Regions from separate parts of the Streptomyces sp. T028 genome, predicted to be linked through region 3. Evidence: riboswitches for the same ligand, from Rfam matches in the RefSeq annotation. Region 3 holds a riboswitch; each other region holds the start of a gene.
What was found. Region 3 has a riboswitch for cyclic di-AMP ahead of ACLZN2_RS33315 (transglycosylase SLT domain-containing protein). Riboswitches for the same ligand answer to the same signal wherever they lie in the genome.
Positions count from the first base shown of each region.

Region 1: another riboswitch for cyclic di-AMP. It lies ahead of ACLZN2_RS17030 (M23 family metallopeptidase); the one in region 3 lies ahead of ACLZN2_RS33315 (transglycosylase SLT domain-containing protein).
Region 2: another riboswitch for cyclic di-AMP. It lies ahead of ACLZN2_RS35680 (NlpC/P60 family protein); the one in region 3 lies ahead of ACLZN2_RS33315 (transglycosylase SLT domain-containing protein).
Region 4: another riboswitch for cyclic di-AMP. It lies ahead of ACLZN2_RS44935 (M23 family metallopeptidase); the one in region 3 lies ahead of ACLZN2_RS33315 (transglycosylase SLT domain-containing protein).

Region 1 covers NZ_JBLRVZ010000016.1:107,759-115,536, forward strand. Annotated here, with positions in the region: gene ACLZN2_RS17025 (GntR family transcriptional regulator) at 1-664, opposite strand, end outside; gene ACLZN2_RS17030 (M23 family metallopeptidase) at 884-1,627, opposite strand; cyclic di-AMP (ydaO/yuaA leader) riboswitch at 1,639-1,801, opposite strand; gene ACLZN2_RS17035 (M16 family metallopeptidase) at 2,017-3,405, opposite strand; gene ACLZN2_RS17040 (M16 family metallopeptidase) at 3,402-4,751, opposite strand; gene ACLZN2_RS17045 (DNA gyrase/topoisomerase IV subunit A) at 5,019-7,475, shown strand; gene ACLZN2_RS17050 (CobW family GTP-binding protein) at 7,584-7,778, opposite strand, start outside.
Region 2 covers NZ_JBLRVZ010000041.1:37,930-45,707, reverse strand. Annotated here, with positions in the region: gene ACLZN2_RS35690 (M23 family metallopeptidase) at 1-404, shown strand, start outside; gene pcrA (DNA helicase PcrA) at 480-2,975, opposite strand; cyclic di-AMP (ydaO/yuaA leader) riboswitch at 3,208-3,381, shown strand; gene ACLZN2_RS35680 (NlpC/P60 family protein) at 3,389-4,561, shown strand; gene ACLZN2_RS35675 (tellurite resistance/C4-dicarboxylate transporter family protein) at 4,659-5,675, shown strand; gene ACLZN2_RS35670 (hypothetical protein) at 5,653-6,006, opposite strand; gene ACLZN2_RS35665 (NlpC/P60 family protein) at 6,503-7,585, shown strand; gene ACLZN2_RS35660 (LuxR C-terminal-related transcriptional regulator) at 7,623-7,778, opposite strand, start outside.
Region 3 covers NZ_JBLRVZ010000038.1:7,068-14,845, forward strand. Annotated here, with positions in the region: gene ACLZN2_RS33305 (LolA family protein) at 1-882, opposite strand, end outside; gene ACLZN2_RS33310 (polyprenyl synthetase family protein) at 1,237-2,247, opposite strand; cyclic di-AMP (ydaO/yuaA leader) riboswitch at 2,685-2,883, shown strand; gene ACLZN2_RS33315 (transglycosylase SLT domain-containing protein) at 2,887-3,357, shown strand; gene ACLZN2_RS33320 (HAD family hydrolase) at 3,399-4,223, opposite strand; gene ACLZN2_RS33325 (GNAT family N-acetyltransferase) at 4,518-5,588, shown strand; gene ACLZN2_RS33330 (glycosyltransferase) at 5,685-6,962, shown strand; gene ACLZN2_RS33335 (polysaccharide deacetylase family protein) at 7,052-7,778, shown strand, end outside.
Region 4 covers NZ_JBLRVZ010000063.1:4,799-12,576, forward strand. Annotated here, with positions in the region: gene ACLZN2_RS44915 (helix-turn-helix domain-containing protein) at 1-274, shown strand, start outside; gene ACLZN2_RS44920 (DUF6126 family protein) at 271-393, shown strand; gene ACLZN2_RS44925 (tyrosine-protein phosphatase) at 420-1,217, opposite strand; gene ACLZN2_RS44930 (alpha-galactosidase) at 1,440-3,593, shown strand; cyclic di-AMP (ydaO/yuaA leader) riboswitch at 3,898-4,056, shown strand; gene ACLZN2_RS44935 (M23 family metallopeptidase) at 4,061-5,053, shown strand; gene ACLZN2_RS44940 (DUF6250 domain-containing protein) at 5,328-6,035, shown strand; gene ACLZN2_RS44945 (SGNH/GDSL hydrolase family protein) at 6,162-6,947, shown strand; gene ACLZN2_RS44950 (TetR/AcrR family transcriptional regulator) at 7,367-7,778, opposite strand, start outside.

The sequences.
Region 1 (7,778 bases), on a different contig from region 3:
GTTGCGAAGTCCTCACACGGTCGGCGCGGTCCGCGCCGCCGACGAAACGCAGCCGGTGGGCGGCGCTCGCGCGCTCGGTGTGCAGCGCCGTGACCGTCCGCGCCCGCTCCTGGTCGCCCCGCGCCACCGCGTCCACGATCGCGCCGTGCTCCGCCCAGGACTCCACGGGGTTGGCGGGCGCCTCCACCGCGTACATCCAGGCGATCTTGTGGCGCAGCTGGGTGAGCATGGACGTCAGGGCGTGGCTTCCGGAGGCCTGGGCGAGCGTCTCGTGGAACCAGCCGCCCAGGGAGCGCAGATCCTCGCTGTTGCCCCTCCTGGCCCGCTCCTGGCCCAGCCGGACGAGTCCGCGCAGCACCTTCAGGTGGGCCTCGGTGCGCCGCTGGGCGGCCCGGGCGGCACCGAGCGGCTCCAGGAGCATGCGCATCTCCAGCAGGTCGGCCGCCTCCTGCTCGGTCGGTTCCGCGACACACGCGCCCGCGTGCCGCCGGGTCACGACGAAGCCCTCGGCCTCCAGGGTGCGCAGTGCCTCCCGGACGGGGACCCGGGAAACGCCGTAGCGGCGGGCGAGGAGTTCCTCGGTGAGGCGGCCGCCGCGCTCGTAGACACCGGCGACGATGTCGTCCCGGATGGCCGTGCACACCGAGTGCGCCGGAATACGCATACCGACCTCCGCCTTAATCCCCGTGAAACGTCGCCGAGCGCCGCCGATTGACGTGTGTTCCGTGACTCTATTGCAATGAGCCGGAATTTCCGACGGCGGGCCGGAATCCAGGGATATTTTTTGGACAGCGAGGTGCCGAAAACGGCGAAAGCCCCGGCCGCGTGGGCCGGGGCTCGGGACGGGCCGTCGCCGGGTGCCGTCAGACGTCGCCGGGTGCCGTCAGATGGTGACGCCGTGCTGGCGGAGGTAGGCGAGCGGGTCGATGTCGGAGCCGTACTCCGCCGTCGTACGGGCCTCGAAGTGCAGATGCGCGCCGGTGACGTTGCCGGTCGCGCCAGACAGGCCGATCTGCTGCCCAGGGGTGACCTGCTGGCCCACCGAGACGCCGATGGAGGACAGGTGGCCGTACTGGGTGTACGTGCCGTCGTTCATCTTGATGACGACCTGGTTGCCGTACGACCCGCCCCAGCCCGCCTCGACGACGGTGCCCAGGCCGACCGCGTGCACGGACGTGCCGCTGGCGGCGTGGAAGTCGATGCCGGTGTGACTGCCGGAGGACCACAGGGAGCTGCTCGCGTGATAGCCGGTGGAGACGTAGGAGCCGGTGATCGGCAGCACGAAGGCGTTCAGACGCTTGCGCTCGGCCTCGCGGGCGGCACGCACGCGTGCCTCGCGCTCCTCCGCGGCCTTCTTGGCGGCGGCCTCACGCGCGGCCTCCTCGAAGGCGGCCTTCTTCTGCAGGGCGACCTGGTCGTCGACCTGGTCGGCGACGGCCTCACCAGCGGCGACGACGGGGATCAGCCCGGTCTGCTCGGGGGTCGGCTCCGCGGCGAGAGCCGGGGTGGAGGCGACGGTGGCCATGACACCGGTGGTGGTCAGCGCCGCGAAACCCGCCGCGCGGACGGAGGTGCGCTGCATCCGGCTGGGCCGGCGATGCTTCCCGGTGGCGCAGGTGTACGCCAAGACGAGCGGTCCTTTCCTTCCTTCTCGCCTACCGGGTTAGCTGACGGGTTCGGAGCAGGAAGGTCTCCTACGGACCCCCTCGCTCACGCGCGGGCGCCCGATTCACCCCAGGGACTGATATGGGTCCCCGGCTCCCCTGGCTCGCGCCGTACGGGGACTCGGCGATGACTGTCCGGTGCCGCGGATGCGGCGCACTGCCTGACGAACAGCCGGGCCGACGGTATGCGGGACCGTTATCAATCCTCAAACGGATCACGGCTTTTGTAGCGCACGCCACACGGCAGACAGGCAACCTCCGCCCCAATTCGGACATCCTGCGGCCCCCGGTACAGCCCCCGGGAGGACACCTCTGTCACCCGGGGCCGCAACACGTCCGTGCCTCCCGGCGCCTACTCGGCGGCGACGACGGTCACTTCGCCGATGCCGAGCGCCTCCACGGGCTCCTTGATCTGAGCGGCGTCACCGACGAGGACGGTCACCAGACGGTCCACCGGGAAGGCGCTCACGGCCGCCGCGGTGGCCTCGACCGTGCCGGTCGCGGCGAGCTGCTGGTACAGCGTGGCCTGGTAGTCGTCGGGCAGGGATTGCTCGACCTGGTCGGCCAGCGTGCTCGCGACGGCCGCCGCGGTCTCGTACTTCAGCGGCGCCACACCCACCAGGTTCTGCACGGCGACGTCGCGCTCGGCGTCGGTCAGGCCCTCGGCGGCGAGGGTGCGCAGCACCTTCCACAGGTCGTCCAGGGCAGGACCGGTGTTCGGTGTGTCGACGGAGCCGCTGATGGCGAGCATCGCCGCGCCCGAGCCGTCGGGGGCGGAGCGCAGGACCTGCCCGAACGCGCGCACCCCGTACGTGTAGCCCTTCTCCTCGCGCAGGACGCGGTCCAGGCGGGAGGTGAGAGTGCCGCCGAGGCAGTACGTGCCGAGGACCTGGGCGGCCCACACGCGCGCGTGCCGGTCGGCGCCGATCCGGCCGATGAGCAGCTGCGTCTGGACGGCTCCGGGGCGGTCCACGATGACGACGCGGCCGGTGTCGTCGGCGGTCACCGGCGGCACGGGCCGCTGCTGGGCCGGGGTGCCCGTCCAGGCGCCCAGGGTCTCTCCGAGGAGCGCGGCCAGGTCGACGCCCGTGAGGTCGCCGACAACCACCGCCGTGGACGTGGCCGGCCGGACGTGCCGCTCGTAGAAGGCCCGCACGGCGGCGGAGTCGATCTTCTCGACGGTCTCCGCGGTGCCCTGGCGGGGCCGCGACATGCGCGCGGTCGCCGGGAACAGCTCCTTGGAGAGCTCCTTGGCGGCGCGGCGGGAGGGGTTGGCCAGCTCGTGCGGGATCTCGTCCAGACGGTTGTGGACGAGGCGCTCGACCTCGCTGTCGGCGAAGGCGGGCGCGCGCAGGGCGTCGGCGAGCAGGCCGAGCGCCTTGGGCAGCCGGGAGGCGGGCACCTCCAGGCTGAGCCGGACGCCGGGGTGGTCGGCGTGCGCGTCGAGGGTGGCGCCGCAGCGCTCCAGCTCGGCGGCGAACTCCTCGGCGGAGTGCTGGTCGGTGCCCTCGGAGAACGCGCGCGCCATGATCGTGGCGACGCCGTCCAGGCCGGCCGGTTCGGCGTCCAGGGGCGCGTCGAGGAGGACCTCGACGGCGACGACCTGCTGGCCGGGGCGGTGGCAGTGCAGGACGGTCAGGCCGTTGTCCAGCGTGCCGCGTTCGGGCGCCGGGAACGCCCACGGCCTGGCCTCGCCCGCCCGGGGCTGGGGGTGGAAGTCCATCGTGGCGAGCTCCGTCACTGGGCCGCCTCCTCGTTCTCGTCCTGGTCGGCGGGGGCTTCGGGGGCGGTCGGCTCGTAGACGAGGACCGCGCGGTTGTCGGGGCGCAGGCGGGCCTTGGCGACCTCCCGCACCTCCTCGGACGTGATGTCCAGGACGCGCTGGACGGCGGTGAGGGCGAGCTGCGGGTCGCCGAACAGGACGGCGAACCGGCACAGTTCGTCGGCGCGGCCCGCGACGGTGCCGAGCCGGTCGAGCCACTCGCGCTCCAACTGGGCCTGGGCGCGCTCCATTTCCTCGGCCGTGGGGCCCTCCTCGGCGAACCGGGCGAGCTCCTCGTCGATGGCGGCCTCGATGACGGGCACCTCGACGTCCCCGGACGTCTTCACGTCCAGCCAGCCCAGGGAGGGCGCCCCGGCGAGCCGCAGCAGCCCGAAGCCGGCGGCGACGGCCGTACGGTCACGGCGCACCAGCCGGTTGTACAGACGGGAGGACTCGCCGCCGCCCAGCACGGTGAGCGCCAGGTCGACCGCGTCGCACGCGCGCGTGCCGTCGTTCGGCAGGCGGTAGGCGGCCATCAGGGCGCGGGCCGGAACCTCCTCCTCGACGACCTCGCGCAGCTGGTCGCCGATGACGTCGGGCAGGGTGCCGTCGCGCGGCTCGGGCTTGCCGTCGTGCGAGGCGATGGAGCCGAAGTACTTCTCGATCCAGGCGAGGGTCTGCTCGGGGTCGATGTCGCCGACGACGGACAGGACGGCGTTGTTGGGCGCGTAGTACGTGCGGAAGAACGCGCGCGCGTCCTCCAGGGTGGCCGCGTCCAGGTCGGCCATCGAGCCGATCGGCGTGTGGTGGTAGGGGTGGCCGTCCGGGTAGGCGAGGGCGGTCAGCTTCTCGAAGGCGGTGCCGTAGGGCACGTTGTCGTAGCGCTGGCGGCGTTCGTTCTTCACGACGTCGCGCTGGTTCTCCATGGACTCGTCGTCCAGGGCGGCGAGCAGGGAGCCCATGCGGTCGGCCTCCAGCCAGAGGGCGAGCTCCAGCTGGTGGGCGGGCATGGTCTCGAAGTAGTTGGTGCGCTCGAAGCTGGTGGTGCCGTTGAGGGAGCCGCCGGCGCCCTGGACCAGCTCGAAGTGGCCGTTGCCCTTGACCTGGGCGGAGCCCTGGAACATGAGGTGCTCGAAAAGGTGAGCCAGGCCGGTACGGCCCTTGACTTCGTGACGGGAGCCGACGTCGTACCAGAGGCACACCGCCGCGACGGGGGTCAGGTGGTCCTCGGAGAGCACCACGCGAAGGCCGTTGGCCAGGCGGTGCTCGGTCGCTGTCAGGCCCCCGGTGCCTGCCTGGTCTGTGGCCGTGTGACCCATGGGCATGTACGTCCTTCCGATCGCGGACGCGGTCGTGGAAACCGCGCGTTTCCTGCCGGTCCTGTCACTGTATGCAAGCGTGCGGTGGGTCGGCGAAGTTCCCGGACGACGTACGCCGAGAGCGAGAATCCGGGGCGCCGGGCCGGAACGGACATGACGTACCCTGCGGGCAATCACGAGAGGGCTTAAGTCCTGGGCCCGTCTTGTCAGTGCCACGGTCCACAATGGACCGCGTCAGATTCCGTCACACGCCTCAGCAAGGAGCCGGCAGCGATGGCCCGCCGCAGCACGAAGACCCCGCCGCCCGACGACTCGTACGAGGAGCGGATCCTCGACATCGACGTCGTCGACGAGATGCAGGGCTCCTTCCTGGAGTACGCGTACTCGGTCATCTACTCCCGAGCCCTGCCCGACGCCCGCGACGGCCTCAAGCCGGTGCACCGCCGGATCGTCTACCAGATGAACGAGATGGGCCTGCGCCCCGACCGCGGCTACGTGAAGTGCGCGCGCGTGGTCGGCGAGGTCATGGGCAAGCTCCATCCGCACGGCGACTCGTCGATCTACGACGCCCTGGTGCGCATGGCGCAGCCGTTCTCCATGCGCGTGCCGCTGGTCGACGGCCACGGCAACTTCGGCTCCCTGGGCAACGACGACCCGCCGGCCGCCATGCGGTACACCGAGTGCCGCCAGGCCGAGGCGACGAGCCTGATGACCGAGTCGATCGACGAGGACACGGTCGACTTCGCGCCGAACTACGACGGCCAGGAGCAGGAGCCGGTGGCGCTGCCCGCCGCCTTCCCGAACCTGCTGGTCAACGGCGCGTCCGGGATCGCGGTCGGCATGGCCACGAACATGCCGCCGCACAACCTGGGCGAGGTCGTCGCGGCCGCCCGTCATCTGATCCGTTATCCCAACGCGGATCTGGACACCCTGATGAAGTTCGTCCCGGGCCCGGACCTGCCCACCGGCGGCCGGATCGTCGGTCTGTCCGGCGTCCGCGACGCCTACGAGACGGGGCGCGGCACCTTCAAGATCCGCGCCACGGTCGCGGTGGAGACGGTGACGGCCCGCCGCAAGGGCCTGGTCGTCACGGAGCTGCCGTTCACGGTCGGCCCCGAGAAGGTCATCGCCAAGATCAAGGACCTGGTCGGTTCGAAGAAGATCCAGGGCATCGCCGACGTCAAGGACCTCACCGACCGTGAGCACGGCCTGCGCCTGGTGATCGAGATCAAGAACGGCTTCGTGCCAGAGGCGGTCCTGGAGCAGCTCTACAAGCTGACGCCGATGGAGGAGTCCTTCGGCATCAACAATGTCGCGCTGGTGGACGGCCAGCCGCTGACACTGGGCCTCAAGGAGCTCCTGGAGGTCTATCTCGACCACCGCTTCGACGTGGTCCGCCGGCGCAGCGAGTTCCGCCGCGGCAAGCGCCGCGACCGGCTGCACCTGGTGGAGGGCCTGCTGACGGCGCTCGTCGACATCGACGAGGTCATCCGGCTGATCCGCTCCAGCGAGAACAGCGCGCAGGCCAAGGAGCGCCTGATGGAGCGCTTCTCGCTGTCGGAGGTCCAGACGCAGTACATCCTCGACACTCCGCTGCGCCGTCTCACCAAGTTCGACCGCATCGAGCTGGAGGCGGAGAAGGAGCGGCTCAACGCGGAGATCGCGGAGCTGACGCGGATCCTGGACTCGGACGCGGAGCTCCGCAAGCTGGTCTCGTCCGAACTGGCCGCGGTGGCCAAGAAGTTCGGCACCGAGCGGCGTACGGTCCTGCTGGAGTCGTCCGGCGCGCCGGCGGCCGCCGTACCGCTGCAGGTCGCGGACGACCCGTGCCGGGTCCTGCTGTCGTCGACGGGCCTGCTGGCCCGTACGGCGAACAGCGAGCCCTTCGCCGGTGACGGCGACGGCAAGCGCGCCAAGCACGATGTGATCGTCTCGGCGGTGCCGGCCACCGCGCGCGGGGAGATCGGCGCGGTCACCTCGGCGGGCCGGCTGCTGCGGATCAACGTCGTGGACCTGCCGCAGCTGCCGGAGACGGCCGCGGCGCCGAACCTCGCGGGCGGTGCCCCGCTGTCGGAGTTCGTCTCCCTGGAGGGCGACGAGACGCTGGTCTGCCTCATCACGCTCGACGAGTCGTCGCCGGGTCTGGCGCTCGGCACGGAACAGGGCGTGGTCAAGCGGGTGGTGCCCGACTATCCGTCCAACAAGGAGGAGCTGGAGGTCATCACCCTCAAGGAGGGCGACCGGATCGTCGGCGCGGTCGAGCTGCGCACCGGCGAGGAGGACCTGGTCTTCATCACCGACGACGCCCAGCTGCTGCGCTACCAGGCCTCGCAGGTGCGTCCGCAGGGCCGTCCGGCGGGCGGTATGGCGGGCATCAAGCTCGCCGAGGGCACGAAGGTGATCTCGTTCACGGCGGTGGACCCGTCGGCGGACGCGGTGGTCTTCACGGTCGCGGGCTCGCGCGGCACGCTGGACGACTCCGTCCAGACGACGGCCAAGCTGACCCCGTTCGACCAGTACCCGCGCAAGGGCCGCGCCACGGGCGGTGTGCGCTGCCAGCGGTTCCTGAAGGGCGAGGACTGCCTGTCCTTCGCCTGGGCGGGCCCGGTCCCGGCGAAGGCCGCCCAGAAGAACGGCATGCCGGCCGAGCTGCCGGAGATGGACCCGCGCCGCGACGGCTCGGGCGTCTCCCTGCCGAAGACGGTGGGCGTGGTGGCGGGCCCTGTGTAAGCGGCTTCGCTGAGGTCCGGCGCTGTTCGCCGCGCCCTGAAGGGGCGCGGGGAACTGCGCGACCAGCCACGACGGCGCTGCAGTCGAACAACGACGCTTGGACCCGGCCTAGGCCACTTCCCCGGGCCCCGGTGCGTCGTTCGGATCCCGCACGTAGCGCAGGACGCCCCACATGCCATGCTCGTCGGCACGCGAGGCGTCGCTCCTGCACGCCTCCAGCTCCTTGCCGAGGGCGTCGGCGTGGATGCCGGAGCCGATGAGGACGAGCTGGGTGAGACGCTCCTCGGCGGCGCCCCAGGCCTC
Region 2 (7,778 bases), on a different contig from region 3:
TGCGCCCGAAGTACGCCCTCCCGGTCGCCGCGCGCGGGCTGAGCGCCTACTTCGGCCAGGCCGGCGTCAACTGGATGTCCCAGCACACCGGCATCGACTTCCCGGTCTCCTACGGCACGACCGTTATGGCGGCGACCGATGGCACCGTACGGACGCAGTGGAACAGCGCCTACGGCAACATGATGATCGTGACGGCGAAGGACGGCACGGAGACCTGGTACTGCCACCTCTCCAGCTACCGTGTCGCCTCCGGTACGACGGTGAAGGCCGGCGACCCGATCGCGTACTCCGGGAATTCCGGCAACTCCACCGGCCCGCACCTGCACTTCGAGGTCCGGCCGGCCGGCGGTTCGGCCATAGACCCGCTGCCGTGGCTGCGCAGCCACGGGCTCGACCCGACGTAGAGCCCCCGTCGCCTTGGTGTGAGCCCCCGCTGTGGAAGCGGGGGCTCACTCATGCCCATCTGAGCTGCGGCTGCCTTACAGCTTCTCGACCGGCGCGTACCGCAGCAGCAGCCGCTTGGGCTTGCTGTCGCCGAAGTCGATCGTCGCCTCCGCGTTCGCGCCCGTGCCCTTCACGCCGACGACCGTGCCGAGTCCGAACTGGTCGTGGGTGACACGGTCGCCGACGGCCAGGGCCACCACCGGCTTCTCCGCCGCGCCCCGGCGTGTCGCGAACCCGGAGGCACCGGCGGCCGTGGAGCGCGAGCGCGTCGAGGACAGGGAGGCCGCCACCCCGGACACCGGACCGGAGGACACGGGCGCGGTCGCCCCCGTCCGCTTCCAGTCCACATGAGTCGCCGGGATCTCCTCCAGGAACCGCGACGGCGGGTTGTACGACGGCTGCCCCCAGGCGCTGCGCAGCGAGGACCGCGTGAGGTAGAGCCGCTCACGCGCGCGCGTGATGCCGACGTAGGCCAGGCGGCGCTCCTCCTCCAGCTCCTTGGTCTGGCCGAGGGCGCGCATGTGCGGGAACACGCCGTCCTCCATGCCGGTGAGGAAGACGACCGGGAACTCCAGGCCCTTGGCGGTGTGCAGGGTCATCAGAGTGATGACGCCGGAGCCGTCCTCGTCCTCGTCGGGGATCTGGTCGGAGTCGGCGACGAGCGCGACCCGCTCCAGGAAGTCGGCGAGACCGCCGGTGGCCGCGCCCTCACCCTCGGCCTGCTCCTGCTCGAACTCCAGGGCCACGGCGGCGAGTTCCTGGAGGTTCTCGATACGGGTCTCGTCCTGCGGGTCGGTTGAGGCCTGCAACTCGGCGAGGTAGCCGGTGCGTTCGAGCACCGCCTCCAGGACGGTCGCGGGGCCCGCGCCGGACTCGACGATCGTCCGGAGCTCCTCCATCAGCACGTTGAACCGCTTCACGGCGTTGGTCGACCGCGCGGCCATGCCGTAGGCCTCGTCGACGCGCTTGAGCGCCTGCGGGAAGCTGATCTTCTCCCGCTGGGACAGGGCGTCGATCATCGCCTCGGCGCGCTCGCCGATGCCGCGCTTGGGCACGTTGAGGATGCGGCGCAGCGGGACCGAGTCCTCCGGGTTGGCGAGGACACGCAGGTAGGCCAGGACGTCCCGGACCTCCTTGCGCTCGTAGAAGCGGACGCCGCCGACGACCTTGTAGGGCAGGCCGACGCGGATGAAGACCTCTTCGAAGACACGGGACTGGGCGTTGGTGCGGTAGAAGACCGCGACGTCGCCGGCCTTGGCGTCGCCCGCGTCGGTGAGGCGGTCTATCTCGTCGGCGACGAACTGTGCCTCGTCGTGCTCGGTGTCGGCGACATAGCCGGTGATGCGCGCACCCGCGCCCGCGTTGGTCCACAGGTTCTTGGGGCGGCGGGACTCGTTGCGCTCGATGACCGCGTTGGCGGCGGAGAGGATCGTCTGCGTGGAGCGGTAGTTCTGCTCCAACAGGATCGTCGTCGCGTCCGGGTAGTCCTCCTCGAACTGGAGGATGTTGCGGATCGTCGCGCCCCGGAAGGCGTAGATCGACTGGTCGGCGTCACCGACGACGCAGAGCTCTGCGGGCGGGACGTCGTACTCGCCGGGGGGTACGTCGACCGGGTGCTCGGAGGTGCCGACCAGCTCCCTGACCAGGGCGTACTGGGCGTGGTTGGTGTCCTGGTACTCGTCGACGAGCACATGACGGAAGCGGCGGCGGTAGTGCTCGGCCACATCGGGGAAGGCGCGCAGCAGGTTGACCGTCGTCATGATCAGGTCGTCGAAGTCGAGGGCGTTGGCCTCGCGCAGCCGCGACTGGTACATCGCGTAGGCCTGGGCGAGGGTCTTCTCGAAGCCGTCGCCGGCCTGGGCGGCGAAGTCCTCCTCGTCGATCAGCTCGTTCTTCAGGTTGCTGATCTTGGCGCTGAAGGACTTCGGCGGGAAGCGCTTGGGGTCGAGGTCAAGATCACGGCAGACCAGGGCCATGAGCCGCTTGGAGTCGGCTGCGTCGTAGATCGAGAACGACGACGTGAAGCCGAGCTTCTTGCTCTCGCGGCGCAGGATGCGCACGCACGCGCTGTGGAAGGTCATCACCCACATCGCGTTCGCGCGCGGGCCGACGAGCTGCTCGACGCGCTCCTTCATCTCGCCCGCGGCCTTGTTGGTGAAGGTGATCGCGAGGATCTGGCCCGCATGCACGTTGCGCTCGGCGAGGAGGTGGGCGATGCGGTGGGTGAGCACACGGGTCTTGCCGGAGCCGGCGCCGGCGACGATGAGCAGAGGGGTGCCGGCGTGGACGACGGCCGCGCGCTGGTTGTCGTTGAGTCCCTCCAGGAGGGCGGCCGCGTCGAGCGCGGGGCGGGCGGCGCCGTCGCGGTAGTACACGTCCCGGTCCGGGGGCGCGTCGAACTTCCCGCCGAACAGATCGTCCGGAAGCGGCTCCGGAACGTGATCGTCCTCGGGCGGCGGCGGGGGTTCCTCCTCATGGCCGGCGGGGGCCTGGAGGTTCGCCAGGAAGCTGTCGTCAAAGAGGCTGCTCATCGCTCTCCGAGTCTAGGGCGCCCCACTGACAACGCGGGGCCGTCCCCCGAACATCTCCGCTCCTCACCTTCCGAGGCGGCGCTATCACAGCACGTGATCCCATGTCTCGGCTTTGCGCAAGATAACAAAAATGTATCGGGCATATCGCCCATCAACCTTCACAGGGGCCACACGAGTTGGCTACCGTGCCGGGCAGGCCACGCGGATCCCCACCGGCGAACCTCGCCGGGCCGTACGGCCTCCGCCGAGTCCGGTGTGCCCCCTGCGCGGCAGCCGGAGCCGGGGACCCACCGAGACCCCGGGGTGAATCGGCCCGACTCCCGACGGGAGGCGGCCGTAGGGCGCCCTTCCGAACCATCCGCCCGAACCCGACAGCTAACCCGGTAGGCGGACGATGGAAGGAGTCGCCTCTCTTGGCGTCGCAGCACCGCAAGCCGCGCTTTTCGGGCACCCGCGTGGCAGGCATACGCACGCCCGCCCTGGCCACCGCCGCCCTCACGTCCGTGGCCCTGCTCTCCCAGACGGCTAACGCCGCCCCGGCCGACGACGGCAAGCCGAGCCTGGAGGAGGTCGAGAAGAAGGTCGACGACCTCTACCGCCAGGCGGAGTCGGCGACCGAGAAGTACAACGCCGCCAAGGAGAAGACGACCAAGCAGCGCAAGCGGGTCGACGGTCTCCTCGATGACGTCGCGAAGCGCACCCAGAAGCTCAACGAGGCGCGGGAGGAGCTCGGTTCCTTCGCCGCCGCCCAGTACCGCACCGGTGCCTCCGCGCCCGACACGGCGACCTTCCTGCTGGCGGACTCCCCGCAGGACTACTTCGACCAGACGCAGCTGATGGGTCGGATGACCGACCGTCAGAAGGGCGCGGTCGACGACTACGTCACCGAGCAGTCGGCGACGATGAAGAAGCGGCAGGAGGCCGCCGAGAGCCTCGCGACGCTCACCGACGCCCAGAGCGACCTGAAGACCGCCAAGGCCACCGTCCAGAAGAAACTCGGCGATGCCCGCGAGCTGCTGGCGCAGCTGACGGCCGAGGAGAAGGCGCGGCTGGCGGCCATCGAGAAGCAGAAGCAGGAGGAGGCCGCGCGCAAGGCGGCCGAGCTGGCCCAGCAGCAGGCGGCGGAACAGGCCGCCCAGCAGGACGCCGGCACGTCCTCCTCCGGGTCGTCCGACTCCTCCTCGTCCTCGTCATCCTCGTCGTCCTCGTCCACGGACTCCTCGTACGCCACCAAGGCCGAGAAGGCGCTCGCCTTCGCCCGCGCACAGATCGGCAAGCCGTACGTCTGGGGCGCCACCGGCCCCGACTCCTACGACTGCTCCGGTCTGACCCAGGCCGCCTGGAAGGCCGCCGGAGTCTCCCTCCCGCGCACCACCTACGACCAGGTGAACGCGGGCACCACCGTCTCCCTCGCCGACGCCCAGCCCGGTGACCTGGTCTTCTTCTACGACGACGTCAGCCACGTCGGCATCTACATCGGCAACGGCATGATGATCCACGCCCCGAAGCCGGGCGCGTACGTCCGCGAGGAGTCCATCTACTATGACGGCGAGTCGGGCATCCACAGCGTGGTCCGCCCGGCCTGAGGCACGTTTGGGTACAGGCACGCGCGCGTAGGCCGTTTTTTGCCTCTACGCGCGTGTGCCGCCGCGTGAGCCGCTTCGCATCCCTAGCATCGGCTTCATGCCCGGCACCTCCTCCCCGCGCGCCTGGTGGGCGCGGCGTCCGCCGGCGGCCGGGGCCGCCGTTCTGGCCACCGGCATCCTGTCGGTCGGACTGCGCCTGGCGGGACACGAGGTGCTCTCCCATGCCACGCTGGCGCTGGCCGGCACAGCCTGGGTGATGCTGGCCGCGGACTTCGTCGTACGGCTGCTGCGGGAGCGCCGGCGCCGGCTGGCGGAGGATGGCACGCCGGGCGGGCTGACGGCCGTGGCCGCCACGGCCGTGCTCGGCACGGGCGTCTCGGAGCTCGGCCGGCAGAACTGGGCCTGGGCGCTGCTGGCCCTGTCCGCCCTGCTGTGGCCAGTGCTGATGACGGCTGTCGTACGGCATGTCGTACGGCATGTCATGAGCCATCAGGCCCGCCGGATGCCCGGGGACGTGTTCCTTTGCTGTGTGGCCACCCAGGCGCTCGCGGTGCTGGGCGCGACCCTGGGGAAGGCGGAGACGCTCGCCTGGCCGGCGCACACCGCGCTCGTGCTGTTCTGGCTCGGCCTGGTGCTCTACGCGGTCATGTTCGCCCTGTTCGACTGGCGGCAGGTGACCGAGGGCGCCGGGGACCAGTGGGTCGCCGGCGGGGCGCTCGCCGTCTCGGCGCTCGCGGGGGCGAGGCTCATCGACGCCGATCACGGGCTGTACCTGTGGAACGCCGACGACCGGGGCGTCCTGCGCGGGATGACCAACGCCCTGCTCGTGCTCGCCCTGTGCTGGTACGTCGTCCTGCTCGCCGCCGAGCTGCTCCGGCCACGGCTGCGCTACGACATGCGGCGATGGGCGACTGTGTTTCCAATGGGGATGACGGCGGTGGCGATGCAGTCCGTCGCCACCGCCACCGACCTCCCGGGCCTGAAGGGGCCCGGGGAGGTGTTGTTGTGGGTGGCGGTGGCGGTGTGGCTGGCGGTCGCCGTGGCGGCCCTGCGCGCCGGGTTCGCCGGGTGGGCCGGGTCCGCGGGGTCCGTCACGTCCAGAGGACCGCGATGAAGATGTTCGCCACGGTCAGCAGCCCGACCAGGCCGAACAGGGGCTTCTCCACCTTCTCGTCGTCCCGCTTCACATAGACCAGGCCGAGGATCACGACGAGCAGCGCCAGCTTCACCCCGATCTTGATGTTGTTGACGGGCTGGTCGTCGGCCTGGTTGAGGCCGACCAGGATCACGCCGGTGAGCAGCATGGTCGCCGCGCCGTGCAGCATCGCGGGGACGAAACGGGCCGTGCCCTGGCCCATGGCCTTCATCTGCGTGAGGAAGCCGCCCAGGAGCGCGGCGATGCCGATGATGTGCAGGCCGACGAAGAGATGGATGAGTACGTCCATGAGGCCGGATGCTAATCAGCCCGGCACACGCCACCCGACACCGGCCCTCCCCATGTGACCGGGCCTGTATTGATGCGCCCCATAGCATCCCCCCGCACCGAGGTGTCCTGGAACCGCCGCATCGATCACCGCACCGCGCGAACCCGACGCCCCCACCCCGGACGCCCGGACAGAAACGATCACGCGGCGGTCTGCTCAGGCCTTTTCCGTACATCGCGTTACCAACCCGACACAGACGGGCCTAGCGTCCTCCCCCAGGTGACCGGCTCCCCACCGCCGCCCAGGCCAGGGGCGGCAGTCGGCCACCACCGCCGAGAAGGTCCGGCGGCGTCCCGCTCCCCCTGTGCGGGCCGCCGTCGGACACGTCAGCCGCTCCCTCGGTCGTCCGTCCGCTCCCCCGACGGCCGATGGAGCTCCTGACAGCCACCGGTCCGGCCGACGACGGTCGGAGGACCCCACGGCCGAGGCGGTCGTACGAAAGGACGTGCAGTCCCACGTGGCAGCGCACCGCAAGCCCCGACAGCGCTCGCTCGGCGGCCAGACGGCCCGTACGGCGTTCACCCTCGCCCTCGCAGGCGCGGCGACCGCCACGGCCTTCGACGGCACCGGACAGGCCGAGCCCCAGCTGACCACCGCTCAGGTCAAGGCCAAGGTGGACAGGCTGTACCAGGAGGCGGAGGCGGCCACCGAGCAGTACAACGGCGCGCAGGAGAAGGCCACCGCCGCCCAGCGGCACCTTCGGACCCTGCGGGACGAGGCGGCCCGCAAGGAGGAGCAGCTCAACTCGGCACGGGAGGCGCTGGGCACGATGGCGGCTGCGCAGTACCGCAGCGGCGGCCTCGACCCCGCCGTGCAACTGGCCCTTTCCGACGACCCCGACCAGTACCTCGACGGCGCCGCCTTCGCCGAACGCGCCGGCGACCGACAGTCCGCCGCCGTCGCCCGCGTCCGCCACCAGCTCCGTGAGATCGAGCAGTTGCGCGGCGCCGCCCGCCTCGAACTGTCCTCCCTCAAGGCCCGCAAGACGGAGCTGAAGAAACACAAGAAGACCATCACCGACAAACTCACCACGGCCCGCGGCCTCCTCGCCCGGCTGACAGCGGCGGAAAGGGCCCGGATCGCAGCGGACACGGGCGGCGGCACCGGAACGACCGAGCGCGCCTCACGAGCCTCCTCCGGCTCCCGCGACCCCCTCCAGGCGCCCGGCACCACCACCGCCTCCGCCCCCAACTCCCGGGCGGCCGCAGCCGTCTCCTTCGCCCACTCCAAGCTCGGCAGCCCCTACGTCTGGGGCGCCACCGGCCCCGACGCCTTCGACTGCTCGGGCCTCGTCCTGGCCGCCTACCGCTCCGCCGGGGTCTCCCTGCCCCGCACGACCTACGCCCAGATCGGCGCCGGCCAACGCGTCTCCCGCTCCGAACTCCGCCCCGGCGACCTGGTGTTCTTCTACTCCGGCATCACCCACGTAGGCCTCTACATCGGCAACGGCCAGATGATCCACGCCCCCAACCCCTCGGCCCCGGTACGCATCGCGCCCATCGACGAGATGCCCTTCGCCGGGGCGACCCGGGTGGTGTGAGCCGAGGGCCTCCGGACATGGGCGAGGCCGCGGTGGGTCACACCAGACGTCGTGCCGTCGCCCAACGCGTCAGCTCATGACGGTTCGACAACTGGAGCTTGCGGAGCACCGCCGAGACATGGGACTCGACCGTCTTCACCGAGATGAACAGCTGCTTGGCGATCTCCTTGTACGCATAGCCGCGGGCGATGAG
Region 3 (7,778 bases):
CTCCGCGGCCTCGTCGGCCTCGGTGACCTTCGCGCCCTTGGGCGGGGTGAAGTCGAAGGTGGAGGCGGCGGGCTTGGCGAAGGTGACCTGGGTGAAACCGACGTCCACGACGGCGGCGCCGCCGCTCGACGGGGTCAGCGTGAACTTCAGCGGCAGCCCGGTCTTCGCGTCCACCGCCACACTGATCGCGCCGACCGTGGAACCTGACTGCCTGGGCTTGATCAGCAGCTTGTAGGCGTCACGGCCCGCGACATGGACCGTGCCGTCGACGGTCACGGAGGTGGTGTCGTCGACCGCCTTCAGGGCGTCCTCGGTGAGGTCCTTGGGGGTGGCCGGCGGCTGTGCCTCCTCGGCGCTCTCGTCCACGGTGGAGTGGTAGACCTCGTTGGAGGCGCTGTCGTAGCCCCACACGTCCTTGCCGTTGTGGATGACGCTGTACTCGGCGGCGTCCTCGATCAGGGACAGCTTCTGCCGGTCGGGGCCGTCGGTGGCCACCCGCAGGGTGTGGGTGCCGGAGGCGAGTTCGGTGAGCTTGGTCGAGGGGTCGGCGGACGATCCGTCACCGCCGTTGCCTGCGGCGCCCGAGAGCAGGCCGCTCTCCAGGCCGCCGAGCTCGGGCAGGCCCAGGTCGGTGGTGATCTTCACGGTGCCGGACAGCTGCTGCACGTCCGAGGCGGCGATCTTGTCGAGGAGCTGCTGGGCGGTGATCTTCGGCAGGTCCGGGTCACCGGAGTCGGCGAGCGCCGGGACCAGGCCGATCGTCGCCGCGGCGACGCCGATCACGGTGACCGGGACGACGTACCGCACGGCCTTGCGCCGCCCGACGCGCAGGTCGTCCGTCTCCCCGGCGGTCGTGCTGTCGTCGGTTGCGTTCGGTGCCATGTCTGCCTTACCTCCGTCGTCGGCGGCGGCTGGTCATCTCACGTGGAGCGTCCCCACCCCGTGCCGCCATTCTCACCCGAATCGGTGAGGAGTGGTGTTTTCCGTGATTCCCATCTGACCAAATGCCGCATGAGGAAGCGTCACCCCACGGACTCAACTCCGCGTACGCCTGCGGTATGACGCGAGAGAGACCCGGGTCGTCCGACCCGTAGGGGTAGGGGATGACCGGAGGGGCGGTGAGGCAATGTCGGCTACGGTTCGACAGCACCCCAAGGGGGCGCGGGGAACTGCGCGACCAGCCACAACGACGCCGCAGACGAACGAAGACACATCGTGCCCCAGCGGAGCGCGACGTCAGCCGGCCCGGTGCACCACCGCGTCGCAGAGTTCCATGAGGGCCGCCTTCGCGTCGCACTCCGCGAGAGGGGCCAGCGCCGCGCGGGCCTCCTCGGCGTAGCGCACGGTGTCACGGCGGGCCCGCTCCAGCGCCGGGTGGGCGCGCAGGGCCGCGACCGCCTCGGCGAGCCTGGCGTCGTCGCTCAGGTCGGAGTCGAGGAGCTCGCACAGTGCGATGTCCTCGGGCAGCGCCTGCTGGGCAGCGCGCTCGCGCAGCCGCAGCACCGGAAGGGTGGGGACGCCCTCGCGCAGGTCCGTGCCGGGTGTCTTGCCCGACTCGTGGGAGTCGGAGGCGATGTCCAGGACGTCGTCGGCGAGCTGGAAGGCGACCCCGAGCCGCTCCCCGTACTGGGTGAGCACGTCCACCACCGTCTCGTCGGCGCCCGACATCATCGCGCCGAAGCGGCAGGACACCGCCACCAGGGAGCCGGTCTTGCCGCCGAGGACGTCGAGGTAGTGGTCGACCGGGTCGCGGCCGTCGACCGGGCCGGCCGTCTCCAGGATCTGGCCGGTGACCAGGCGCTCGAACGCCTCCGCCTGCACCCGCACCGCCTCCGGGCCGAGGTCGGCCAGGATGTGCGAGGCGCGCGCGAAGAGGAAGTCGCCGGTGAGGACGGCGAGCGAGTTGCCCCAGCGGGCGTTCGCACTGGGCACCCCGCGCCGCACCGCGGCCTCGTCCATCACGTCGTCGTGGTACAGGGTCGCCAGATGGGTGAGCTCGACGACGACGGCGGAGGGGACGACCCCCGGCGCGTACGGGTCGCCGAAGCGCGCCGCGAGCATCACGAGCAGCGGCCGGAACCGCTTCCCGCCGGCCCGCAGCAGGTGCTGGGCCGCCTCCGTGATGAACGGGACCTCACTCTTGGTGGCCTCGAGCAAGCCTTCCTCGACAGCCGCCAATCCGGCCTGGACATCGGCTTCCAGAGCCTGGTCCCGCACGCTCAGCCCAAACGGCTCGACGACGGTCACGAGGAGTCTCCTGTCTGCTGGTGTCTATCGGCGGCTACGCGGTTTGTCGATAGGTCTCTGCGCTCACTCAAGTCAGCGTATCCGGTCAGGTTTCGATCACCACGAGCCCCCACGGTTACAGCCCGGACAGGCCCTATGAGAAGGGGCACCCCTTAAGCAGCCATCTGGGTTTATTGCCCGATTCACCCGTCTTGTGGATGTCGGTGAGTTGCCTCACTCGCCCAGCCGAACCAGCCCCTTCCCCGTTCCCCTCCACCGCGCCCCGACACCTCGGCCCACTCAGGCGAGTTGATGCTTTGCAGCAACAAAGGATCAAGCATCCCCATAGGCCACAGACCAAGGTCAATAGGGGCTAACTGTGAATTCGCCACTTGTTTCGGACATGTGCTCTCGCATACGTTCCCGGCCTGTCGGGCGGACGCCTAATCCTGCCGCCGCCCGAACACCCACCGAGAACACCACGGCAGGAGCGGGGGAACCAGGTAAGTCGCCGCACGGGTCCAGCCGGGCCATGCCTTTGGGCATGCCCAGGACAGACCGGTGCAGCTCGGGGTGAAGCCGTGTCCGTGAGGGCACGGCCGGGCAGCTCCCGCCCGAACCCGACAGCTCACCTCGCAGGCGACGGAGAGGAACTTCGCCATGCCCGCTCAGCCCCGCCGTGCCCGCCGCCTCGCCCGCACGCTCGCCGTCGCCGCCACCGGCGTCACCGTGCTCGCCCTGCCGATCCTCGGCGCGACCACCGCCTCCGCGGCCACCCCGACCGTGGCCACCGCCACCAGCCTCGGCTACGCCAACAACCTCGACGGCTGGATCCGCGCCTCGCTCCAGGTCATGGCGCAGCACGGGATCCCCGGCACCTACAACGGCATCTACCGCAACGTGATCCGGGAGTCCTCGGGCAACCCGTCCGCCATCAACCTCTGGGACTCCAACGCGGCCGCCGGTACCCCCTCCAAGGGGCTGCTGCAGATCATCGACCCGACGTTCAACGCGTACCACGTGTCCGGCACGTCCTGGAATCCGTACGACCCGGTCGCGAACATCACCGCCTCCTGCAACTACGCCGCCGCGCGGTACGGCTCGATCGACAACGTGTTCGGCGCGTACTGAGCAGCCCGGCAGCCACCATCCGGCTGCTACCTGTACAGCAGCTACCTGTACAGACGTTCGAGGATGACGGCCACGCCGTCGTCCTCGTTCGACGTCGTCACCTCGTCGGCCACGGCCTTGAGCTCCGGATGGGCGTTGGCCATCGCGACCCCGCGGGCGGCCCAGTCGAACATCGGGATGTCGTTGGGCATGTCGCCGAAGGCGATGGTGTCCTCGGGCCCGATGCCCAGATGCTCGGCGGCCAGGGCCAGCCCCGTCGCCTTGGTGATCCCGCACGGCTGCAGCTCCACCGTGCCCGGCCCCGACATGGTGACCGTGGCGAGCGAGCCGACCACCGCGCGGGCCGTCGCCGCCAACTCGTCGTCGGACAGCGCCGGATGGCGCAGCAGCACCTTGCTGATCGGCTCGCACCACAGGTCGTCGCGCCGCTCCACGCGCAGCGCGGGCAGGGTCGGGTGCGGCATCAGATAGCCCGGCTCGATGAGCGTCAGCCCGTCGACGCCGTCCTGGTCGACGGCCGCGTACACGAGCCCGACCTCGGCCTCGATCTTGCCGAGCGCGGTCTCCGCGAGTTCCCGGTCCAGGGTGACCGACCACAGCAGACGGTCCGCGCCGGCGTCGTACAACTGCGCGCCCTGTCCGCACACCGCGAGCCCCCTGCCGTGCAGGAGGTCGAGCAGCGGGCGTACGCGGGGCGCGGGCCGGCCGGTCACGACCAGGTGGCGAGCGCCGGCCGCCGCCACCAGCGCGAGCGCGTCCAGCGACCGGTCGGAGAACGTGTCGTCGCCGCGCAGCAGCGTTCCGTCCAGGTCGGTGGCGACGAGGGAGTACGCGGTGCGCTCGGCGTATGCGGTGGGTGCGGCCATGATCAGAGAATACGGATCCCGCACCCCCGGACTCGACGCGAACCGGACCAGGACGGAGTCCGGCCCCCTTCTGTCAACTCCCCTTCTTTTGTTGACCGATCACTCACCGATCACTGTTGAACAGGGGCCCGAGAAACAGCTTTCCACCACATCGCCGGGTAGCGACCGGTTAAAGGCCTCTGCACCGGTTGGCAACAAGATGCTCCACTCCCTACCGCGCGCCCGGTCTGGAGGGGTACCGTCCCAGGTGTCCAGGGGGGACTTGATCGGGGGGTCAGGTTGAGCAGTGGACGTATCCGTGTGCTGAGTCCGGAGGATCTCGGCGAGGGGGATCGGGAGCGGTGGCGCGCGCTGCGTGCCATGTCGACGGCGCCGCGCAACCCGTTCATGGAACCGGAGTTCACCGACGCCGTGAGCCGTGTGCGGCCACGCGCGCGCGTGGCGGTGGTGTACGAGGGGCGCGAGCCGGTCGGCTTCCTGCCCCATGAGCGTGGCCGGCTCGGCCGGGGCCAGGCCCTCGCGTACGGCGTCTCGGACGCGCAGGGCGCCGTACTGGCGCCGGGTCTCGGGCTCAACGCCGACGAACTGCTGCGGGCCGCTTCCCTGTCCACCTTCGCCTTCGACAACCTGGAGGCGGAACAGGGGCTGTTCGTCCCGCACTCGGCGGCCGAGTACGCCTCCTACGTCATCGACGTGGAGAAGGGCTACGAGACGTACGAGTCCGTCCTGCGGGCCCAGTCACCGAAGTTCCTGAAGACGACGCTCGCCAAGGAGCGCAGGCTCGGCCGGCAGGCCGGGGAGACACGGTTCGTGTTCGACGAACGCGACCCGGCCGCGCTGCGCACACTCATGGCGTGGAAGTCCGCGCAGTACCGCAGGACCGGCCGACGGGACCGGTTCGCCCAGGACTGGATCACCCGGCTCGTGCACACCCTGCACGAGACGCGCGCGCCGGAGTGCGCCGGCACGCTGTCCGTCCTGTACGCCGGTGACCGGCCGATCGCCGCGCACTTCGGGCTGCGGTCGGCGACCGTGCTGGCCTGCTGGTTCCCGTCGTACGACACGGAGTTCTCGAAGTACTCGCCGGGGCTGGTGCTGCATCTGCGGATGGCGGAGGCGGCCGCGGCCGCGGGAATCGGGCTGCTCGACCTGGGGCGGGGGGCGGCCGAGTACAAGGACTCGCTGAAGACCGGGGAGGTCCCCGTGTACGAGGGGGCGTGGACGCGTCCGGGGGTGGGCGCCGCGCTCCACTGGCTCGGCCGTGAGCCCTCGCGCCGGGCGCACCACTTCGTGCGCGGCCGGCCGAGGCTCGCCGCGCTGGCCGCACGGACCCTGAAGGGGGCGGGCCGACTGCGCCGGCCGTAGAGGCCGTCGCAGCCCGGTCGCGGGTTGTTGCCTGATCGTCGCAGGTCGTCGCAGGTCGTCGCAGGTCGTCCGAGTCGCTCGGCACGAGGGGGGTTCATGTCACGCGCGACACGTACCGAACAGGAGATCGAGAGGTTCCTCGGCATCGGGCCGGTGCAGATCGCCGAGCTGGAGCTGACGGAGCGAGGTGTCCTCAGACCCGGCCCCGGCAGTCCGCCGATCACGCATGGCGAGGTGTTCGTGCTGGTCAGGAAGGGCGGGCGGCCGATGGGGACGCTGCTCGCGCACGTACCGGAGGGGGCGGATCCGAAAACGGTGCTCAGGGCGGCGGCCCTCGCGGAGGGCTCACGGTACGCCGACGGCCCGCCCGTCGCCGTGTCGGTGCCGTCCACCACGGTGGTCATCGCCACCCGCGAGCGCTCCGAGCAGCTCGCCCACGCGCTCGACTCGCTCCTCGCCCAGGACCACCCGGGCTTCGAGATCGTCGTCGTCGACAACGCGCCCGTGACGGACGCGACCCGGGAGCTGGTGGCGCGCAAGTACGCCGAGCGCGTGCGGTACGTGACCGAGCCGGTGCCCGGGCTCGCCGTCGCGCACAACACCGGCGTGGAGGCCGCGCACGGCGAGGTGGTCGCGTTCACGGACGACGACGTGGTCGCCGACCCGCGCTGGCTCACCGAACTCACCGCGCCCTTCGCCGCCGACCCCGGCCTCGGCTGCGCCACCGGCCTGATCCTGCCGGCCCGGCTGCGCACCCCCGCCCAGGTCCTCCTGGAGAGCCACGGCGGCTTCGCGAAGGGGTTCGCCCCGCGCACGTACGACCCCGCCGACCCGCCCGCCGACGAGCCGCTGTTCCCGTTCACCGCGGGCCGCTTCGGCTCCGGCGCCAACATGGCCTTCCGTACGGCGGCGCTGCGGGCGGTGGGCTGTTTCGACCCGGCGACCGGCGCGGGCACGCTCGCACGGGGCGGCGACGACCTCTACGGGTTCGTCCGCGTCCTCGCCGAGGGGCACCGGCTGCACTACACGCCGTACGCCCTGGTCTGGCACCACCACCGCGAGACCTGGCGCGACCTGGAGACCCAGGCGTACGGCTACGGCGCCGGCCTCACCGCCTACCTCACGGCGGTCCTGGTCAACCGGCCCGCGCTGCTGCCGGGGTTCCTGGCGCGGCTGCCGAGGGGGCTGGCGTACGCGCGGACGCTCACGGCGAGCCGGGAGGAGGAGGCCGAGAAGGGCAACGCGCCCGGCGCGCACGACCGGCGCACTCACGCCTGGCCCGGTCGGCTGTCGCGGCTCCAGCGGCGCGGGATGCTGTACGGCCCGGTCGGCTATCTGCGGGCGCGGCTCGCGCTGCGGGGGGTCGCGCGATGACGGGGGGCGTGGTGGGCGCGGGGGGCGCGCACAGAGGTGCCCGTGGCGCCGGTGTGCCGGGCATCCCGGTGTTCCTCTACCACGCCGTGATGGAGGAACCGCCGGACTGGATCGCGGAGTTCACTGTCGGCCCGAAGCAGTTCGGGGAGCATCTGGACGCCGTCGTCGACAGCGGCCGTACGCCGGTCACGATCGGCGCGCTCGCCGACCACCTGGCCGGGCGGGTGCCGCTGCCGCCCCGGCCGGTGCTGCTCACGTTCGACGACGGGTTCGCCGACCTGCCCGGTCCCACCGCCGAGGCGCTGGCCGGGCGGGGGCTGCCCGCCACCGCCTACCTCACCACCGGCGCCATCACGGCGGGCGGGCGCAGTCTGCTGCCGCCCGCGCCGATGATGACACTGGAGCAGGCGGCGTCCCTGGAGCAGTACGGCATGGAGGTCGGCAGCCACACCGTCACCCACGCCCAGCTGGACACCCTCGCGCCCCGGGCGCTGGCCCACGAGCTGCGCGCGTCCCGCTCGGTGCTGGAGGACGCCCTCGGCCACCGCGTCCGGCATCTCGCCTATCCGCACGGCTACAACAGCGGCCGGGTGCGCAGGATGGCGGCCGCGGCGGGCTACGAGACCGCCACCGCCGTACGCCACGCGCTCAGTTCGGACCGCGACGAGCACTACCGCATCGCCCGGCTCATCGTGCGGCGGAGCCACACCGTCGCCGATGTCGAGGGCTGGCTGGCGGGGCGCGGCGCACGGATCGCCCCGTACCGGGACGGGCCGAAAACGGTGGGCTGGCGGTGGTACCGGCGTGCGCGCGCGG
Region 4 (7,778 bases), on a different contig from region 3:
GCGGGTGCATGTCCCGCACGGCTCCCAGGGCGACATCGTGCGCGTGCACCCGGGGGAGGAGTGGCTGCACGTCCTGCGCGGGCGGCTGCGGCTGCGCCTCGGGGACACCGCGCATCTGCTCGGCCCCGGGGACAGTGCGCACTTCGACTCGCTGACCCCGCACCGCCTCGCCGCGCAGGACCCCGATGGGGTCGACCTTCTCTTCGTCCACACCCTGCTGCAGAGTCCCACGGCCGCGCTGTGCCTGGGCCCGACCCCTGGAGAGACGTCATGACAAACAGGGAGGAACGGTTCCCGCGCAGTCTCTGGATCCGGCTGATCATCTACATCGCGGCGGGACACGTCTTCGCGGCGTTCCTGTGGTTCCTGTTCGAGGTGGGGGCCAACCAGTAGGGGACGGGGACGGGAGCCACAGGCTCTCAGTCGAGCAGGCGCTCGCGCAGCCGCTCCCGGGTCTCCGGAGCCAGCTTCAGGCCCTTCTCCAGGTAGGGGTCGACGCCACCCCAGGTCTCGTCGATGGTCTCCAGGGCGGCCGCGAGGTATTCCTCGCGGGCGTCGAAGAGGGGGCTGAGCAGCTCCATCACCTCGGGGGTGTACGCGGTCTCCGCCGAGCCGGCCCGCCGCACCTTGTAGCGGCGGTGCTTGGCGTTGGACTCCAGGTAGTCCGCGAGGATCGCCTCGCGCTCCACGCCGACGGCGAGCAGCGTCACCGCGACGGACAGCCCGGCGCGGTCCTTGCCGGCCGCACAGTGCATCAGCGCCGGGACGCTGTCCTCGGCCAGCGAGTGCAGCACGCGCGAGTGCTCGGCCGTACGCCCCCTGATGATCGTGCGGTACGAGGCGATCATCCGGCCGGCGGCCCTGCCGTCCCCCAGAAGGGTGCGCAGCTGCTCTATGTCGCCGTCGCGGACCATCTTCCAGAACTCCGCGCCGTCCGCCGGGTCCGAGAGCGGCAGGTTCACATTGCGCACCCCCGGCAGCTCGACGTCGGGGCCCTCCAGCTTCTGGTCCGCCGCGTTGCGGAAGTCGAAGACCGTGTGCAGGCCCAGGGAGGACAGGAACGCGGCGTCCTCGTCGGTCGCGTGCGCGAGATGGCCGCTGCGGAACAGCACACCGTGCCGCACCCGCCGTCCGTCGGCGGCCGGCAGTCCGCCCACGTCACGGAAGTTGCGCACACCTGCCAGCTCGGGCTCGGTCGACGGGATCTGCTGCGTCACGGGGGCTCCCTCCCGGATCGGACTCCGCCGGCGCGGCTCGGATGGCCGACGGGACCGATTCGACCATACGACATGGATTCCCCGGGCAACGGGTTGTCCACAGCCGGACGAATCCTCGGTCTCCCCAGGTGAACGGTTTGTCCACAGGCGTTGCCGGGCAGGGCGCGCGCACCTGATGATGTTGGGGCTTGATCGCACCTGTTCGAATCAGTGGGGGTTTTGATGCCCGAGACCGTGAAGCCCGAGATCGCCGCGGGCGGCCGTACCTGGCTCCTTTCGGGGCCGACGAGCAGCTATGCCCTCCACCTCACCGAGGCGGACGAACTGGTGCACCTGCACTGGGGCCCGAGGATCGCGCTCGCCGACGCGGAGGCCCTCGCGGCCGTCCCGCTCCAGGGCCGCGCGTCCTTCGAGGCCGGTCTGGACGGCCACGAGGAGTACCCGGTGGAGGGCGGTCCTCGTTTCGTCCGCCCCGCCCTGTCCGTGCGCACCGGCTCCGGGCGCCGCGGCACCGAGTGGACCTTCGAGTCGTACGAGATCCAGGACGCCCAGGACGCCCAGGACGCCCTGGGCCCCGAGGGCGCTGCGGACCCCCGGGACTCGGGGGGCGCCGAGCTGCGGCTGCGTTTCCGGGACGGCGTACTGGTGATCACCCTGCACTACCGGATGCACGGCGACGTCGTGGAGCGCTGGACGAGCCTGCGCAACGAGGGCGAGGAGCCGCTGGAGCTGCTGCGCGCCGACTCCGCCACCTGGACCCTGCCCGAGCGCGACGGCTGGCGGCTGTCGCATCTGCACGGCCGCTGGGCCGCCGAGTCCCGGCTGGTCCAGGCCCCGCTCACCTACGGCGAGAAGATCATCGGCAGTCGGCGCGGCCACACCGGCCACCAGTACCTGCCCTGGGTCGCCCTCGACACCGACGCCACCGAGGAGCGCGGCGAGGTCTACGGCTGCGCCCTCGGCTGGTCCGGCTCCTGGCGGATCGCCGTCGCCCAACTCCCCGACGCGCGCGTGCAGATCACCGGCGGCGCCGGACACGACGACTCCGGTCTGCTGCGGCTGGCGCAGGGGGAGTCCTTCACCACGCCCCTGTTCGCCGGTCTGTGGAGCGACGGCGGCTTCGGCGGCGCCAGCCGCACCTGGCACGCCTACCAGCGCGCCCATGTGATCCCGGACGCCGAGCGGGACCGGCCGGTGCTGTTCAACTCCTGGGAGGCGACCTTCTTCGACATCTCCGAGGAGCAGCAGGCCACCCTCGCCCGGCGGGCCGCGGCGATCGGCGTCGAGCTGTTCGTCGTCGACGACGGCTGGTTCGGCGCCCGCACCGGCGACCACGCCGGTCTCGGCGACTGGTGGCCCAACCCGGACCGCTTCCCGAACGGCCTCAAGCCCCTCGCCGACTACGTGCACGCGCTCGGCATGCAGTTCGGCATCTGGGTCGAGCCCGAGATGGTCAACCCGGACAGCGACCTGTACCGGGCGCACCCCGACTGGGTGCAGTTCCAACCGGGACGAAAGCGGACGGAGTTCCGCAATCAGCTCATGCTGAACCTCGCGCGCGAGGACGTCCAGGAGTACCTCTGGCAACGCCTCGACGGTCTGCTGTCCAGCGCGCCCGTCGACTACGTCAAGTGGGACTTCAACCGCTGCTTCACCGACGCCGGCTGGCCCGACGACCCCTACCCGCAGCGCCTCTGGGTCGACCACGTCCGTGCCCTGTACAACCTGCTGGACCGGCTGCGGGCGGCCCACCCGGGCGTGGCCTTCGAGTCCTGCTCGGGCGGCGGCGGACGGATCGACCTCGGCATCCTCGCCCGTACCGACCAGGTGTGGACCTCCGACAACACCGACCCGCTCGACCGGCTCGACATCCAGCACGGCTTCAGTCAGATCCATCCCGCGCGCGTGATGGCCGCCTGGGTCACCGACAGCCCCAACGCCCAGCTCAACGGCCGGATCAGCTCGCTGCGCTTCCGGTTCGTCAGCGCCATGGCGGGGGTGCTCGGCGTCGGCGGGGACCTCTCCGAGTGGACCGAGGAGGAACTCGCCGAAGCCCGCCGCTGGGTCGACCTCTACAAGGAGATCCGGCCCCTCGTCCAGCACGGCGACCAGTACCGGCTGCGTCCCCCGGCGGGTGGACTGAGTGCCGTCCAGTACGTCCGCGGCGACGAGACCGTCGTCCTCGCCTGGCTCCAGGCGCAGCGCTACGGCGAACCCGTCCCCGCGCTGCGACTGCGTGGCGTCGACCCGACAGCGTCGTACGAATGCCGTGAAACGGGCGAAGTGCACCGAGGTGCGGTGCTGTTGCACCACGGGCTGCGGACCGGGCTGCGCGGTGACCTCGATGCGACGGTTATCCGCCTGCGTCGGATCTGAGGTTTCTGTCCTAATTGAAACCTTAGTTCCAACTCGCTCTGGAATAAGGAATCCTGGAGAGCCGTCACGTGAGCAGGGTCATATCCGTGACCCTGCGTCGCCCGTCATGTTCACGTAATCAAAGTGCTTTTCAAGGGCGTTAGGCGAAATTTCCGGTGCTCGTTGCACGGAGCGTCACTGGGAATTCGCACAGCGGATCAAGAGAAAGGCATTAACCGGGCAACCACTGCTTGTTCCTGTGCGTCTGGGTCGCTTACGTTCCAGACCAATCCGGACGGACGCCGAATCCTGCCGCCGCCCGGAATCCGCACACTCACCCGTGCACGGCAGGAGCGGGGGACCCACAGGCAGAACCGCCTGTTCCGGTCTCCGGAACAGGCTTGGGGTAAAGCCGCGACCCGTCGCGGCCGGACATCTCCCGTCCGCACCCGACAGCTCACCTCGCAGGCGCCGGAGAGGAATTCGCCATGCCCGCGAAGGGTAAGCACCGCCGCCCGAAGACCCTGCGCTTCACCCGTTCCATCGCCGTCGCCGGAACCGGCGGAGCGGCACTCGCCCTCCCGCTCATGGGAGCCACCGGCGCCCACGCGGCCACCCCGCAGTCCGTTTCCCAGAGCGCTTCCCAGTCGGTCGCGCAGACGGTCTCCCAGTCGGTCGCGGAAAGCGCCGTCGAGGCCGCGTCGACGACCCGGAAGTCCGCCGCCAAGAGCACGAAGACCTACACCGTGCGGGCCGGCGACTACCTCGCCAAGATCGCCGACGAGCAGCGGGTCAGCGGCGGCTGGCAGAAGCTGTACGCGGACAACCGCGAGGCCGTCGGCAGCAACCCCTCGCTGATCCACCCCGGCCTCGAACTGTCGATCGGCGCGAAGGCCGCGAGCACCAAGTCCTCGTCCGGTTCGTCCGGTTCCTCCTCCTCTTCGTCGAAGGCGTCGAAGTCGTCGACCACGAAGTCCTCATCCTCGTCCTCGGAGTCCTCCGACTCGAAGGCGTCCTCGTCCTCCTCGAACGCGGCCACCCAGGCCGCCGGGAGCGGCACCGGCACCTCCAGTGGCTACACCGCCCCGGTGTCCGGCGCTACCGTGGGCACCAACTACCGCGTGGCCGGCAGCATGTGGTCCAGCGGCTACCACACCGGTGTCGACTTCGTCGTCCCGACCGGTACCTCGCTGAAGGCCGTCGCCGCGGGCACGGTCGTCTCCGCGGGCTGGGGCGGCGCGTACGGCAACCAGGTCGTCATCAAGCTGGGCGACGGCTACTACGCGCAGTACGCCCACCTGTCCCAGCTCTCGGTCTCGGCCGGTCAGACGGTGACCGCGGGTCAGCAGATCGGTCTCTCCGGTGCGACCGGCAACGTGACCGGCCCGCACCTGCACTTCGAGATCCGCACCACGCCGAACTACGGCTCCGACGTGGACCCGGTCGCCTACCTCCGCTCCCACGGCGTCACCGTCGGCTGACCCCGCTGACGTCGATCGCCGAGCACGCCTGACACGCGGAGCGAAGGCCGGACCCCGAGCCCCGGGGCCGGCCTTCGCTCCGCGTGTTCGTGATCGCCGTATTGCGGTCTTGTGGCGTCCCTTTTCGCCCCGTCGACAGCCGGGGCAGGGTGGGGACACAGTGATCCTCGTGAGGGGAAAGCGCTTTCCCCGAAGGGCCGCCGCGGACACGGGGAGACCGAGATCCGCCGGATTCCCCGGCCCTCCGTCACCACGACCCGAGGAGCCGATCGACGTGACGACCACGCGTAGAGCATTCGGAGCACTGGCCGCCGGTGCCGCACTGACAGCCCTGGCCGCGGGGACCGCGGTGGGTGCCCCGCGCCGCCACCACCGGCTGATCGCCCGCGACGACTTCCGTCACGGCCTCGGACAGTGGGCCGTGGAACTGGAGCGGGGCGGGACCGTCACGGCCTCGCACGGGGTCCTGGAGGTCGACGTGCCGGCCGGGGCGACCGTCTGGTTCAAGCGGCCGCTCGAAGGACCGTACGTCCTCGAGTACGTCGCGACGCCCGTCTCCGCGGGCGGCGTCAACGACCGTGTCTCCGACCTCAACAACTTCTGGAACGCCGTCGACGTCCGCTCCCCGGACGACCTCTTCGCCACCCCGCGCGGCGGCGCCCTCGCCGAGTACGACTACCTCAGGGCGTACTACGTCGGCTACGGCGCCAACTCCAACACCACCACCCGGCTGCGCCGCTACGTCGGCGAGGCGGGCGTACGGCCGCTCGTCCACGACTACACCGAGCCGCTGCTCGTGGCGAACGAGCCGCACCACGTCCGGATCGTGTCCGACGGCTCCACCGTGCGCTGGTGGAACAACGGGCGGCTCGTCTTCGACCACACCGACCCGGAGCCGTACACCCGAGGGCACTTCGCGTTCCGCACCACCTGGAGTCATTTCCGCATCGGCAGCTTCCGGGTGTGGTCGCCTATTCCCTGATTGGCCAATTCTTTAGGAGTGTCTTATCTCACCGCCCGTCAACCCCTTCCTACGGTCGCGTAGGTCACATTCGAAGGGGAATCATGAACGGCTGTGGCAGACGATTCGAAGAGTGACGAAAGATCAGTGATCGGGTCGTACGTGGCGGTGGGGGACAGCTTCACCGAGGGCGTCGGCGACCCCGGCCCCGACGGGGCGTTCGTCGGCTGGGCCGACCGGTTCGCGGTACTGCTCGCGGACCGGCGGCCCGAGGGCGACTTCGGGTACACCAACCTCGCGGTGCGCGGAAAACTGCTCGACCAGATCATGGAGGACCAGCTGCCGCGGGCCGTCGAGCTCGCGCCGGACCTGGTCTCCTTCTGCGCCGGCGGCAACGACATCATCCGCCCCGGTACCGACCCCGACGAAGTCGCCGAGCGCTTCGAGCGCGCGATCGCCGCACTGACCGCCGTCGCCGGCACGGTCATGGTGACCACCGGCTTCGACACCCGGGGCGTTCCCGTGCTCAAGCATCTGCGCGGGAAGATCGCCACGTACAACGGGCATGTACGGGCCGTCGCGGACCGGTACGGGTGCCCGGTGCTGGACCTGTGGTCCCTGAAGTCCGTGCAGGACCGGCGGGCCTGGGACGACGACCGGCTGCACCTGTCTCCCGAGGGGCACACGCGCGTGGCGCTGCGGGCCGGGCAGGTGCTCGGGCTCCAGGTGCCGGCGGATCCCGAGCAGGCGTGGCCGCCGTTGCCGCCGCGGGGGACGCTGGATGTGCGGCGGGACGATGTGCACTGGGCGCGGGAGTATCTCGTGCCGTGGATCGGGCGGCGGCTGCGGGGGGAGTCGTCCGGGGACCATGTGACGGCGAAGGGCGCGTTGTCGCCGGAGGACATCCGGATGCGGATCGCTTCGGTGGCGTGAGGGGTGGGTGGCGGTCGGGTTTTCCCGCCCCCGCCGCCCTTACCCGCTCCCATCCCCTGGGGGCGCTGCCCCCAGACCCCCGGTTCGCATCCCCTGGGGCTCTACTCTCCGGACCTGCGGGTTCGCGTTCCCTGGGGCTCTGCCCCTGGCCCGCCGGTTCGCATCCCCTGGGGCTCTACTCTCCGGACCTGCGGGTTCGCGTTCTCTGGGGCTCTGCCCCCGGCCCGCCGGTTTGCGTTCTCTGGGGCTCTGCCCCTGGCTCGCCGGTTTGCGTTCTCTGGGGCTCTACTCTCCGGACCTGCGGGTTTGCGTTCTCTGGGGCTCTGCCCCCGGTCCCCGGTTTGCGTTCCCTGGGGCTCTGCCCCCGGCCCCCCGGTTCGCGTTCCCTGGGGTTCCGCCCCCCGACCCCTGTTCGGCCCTCAAGGGGCCTCGGCCTCAAGTGTTGGACGGGCTGGTTCGTCCAATCCGAGTTCTTTGGCCAGCGCATCTTCCACCCACTCCTGTGCCCGGACCCGTGACACCGTGCCGCCGTATGAGGTCAGCTGGACGGCCAGGCCGTCCAGGAGGGCCGTCAGACGCAGGGCCGTGGCGGTGGGGTCGGGGCAGGCGAACTCGCCGGCGGCCACGCCCTCGGCGATCACCTCGGCCAGCGCCGCCTTCCACTCACGGTCGAGGTCCCGGGCGACCTCCCGCAGCGCGGGCTCGCGCAGGGACGCCGCCCAGCCCTCGATCCACAGCCGCCAGCCCTTGGCCTGGCCGGTGGGCGCGTACCAGCGCACGGCCGCCCGCAGCCGGCGCAGCGCGCTCGTCCGGCGGCCGAGCAGCTTGCGC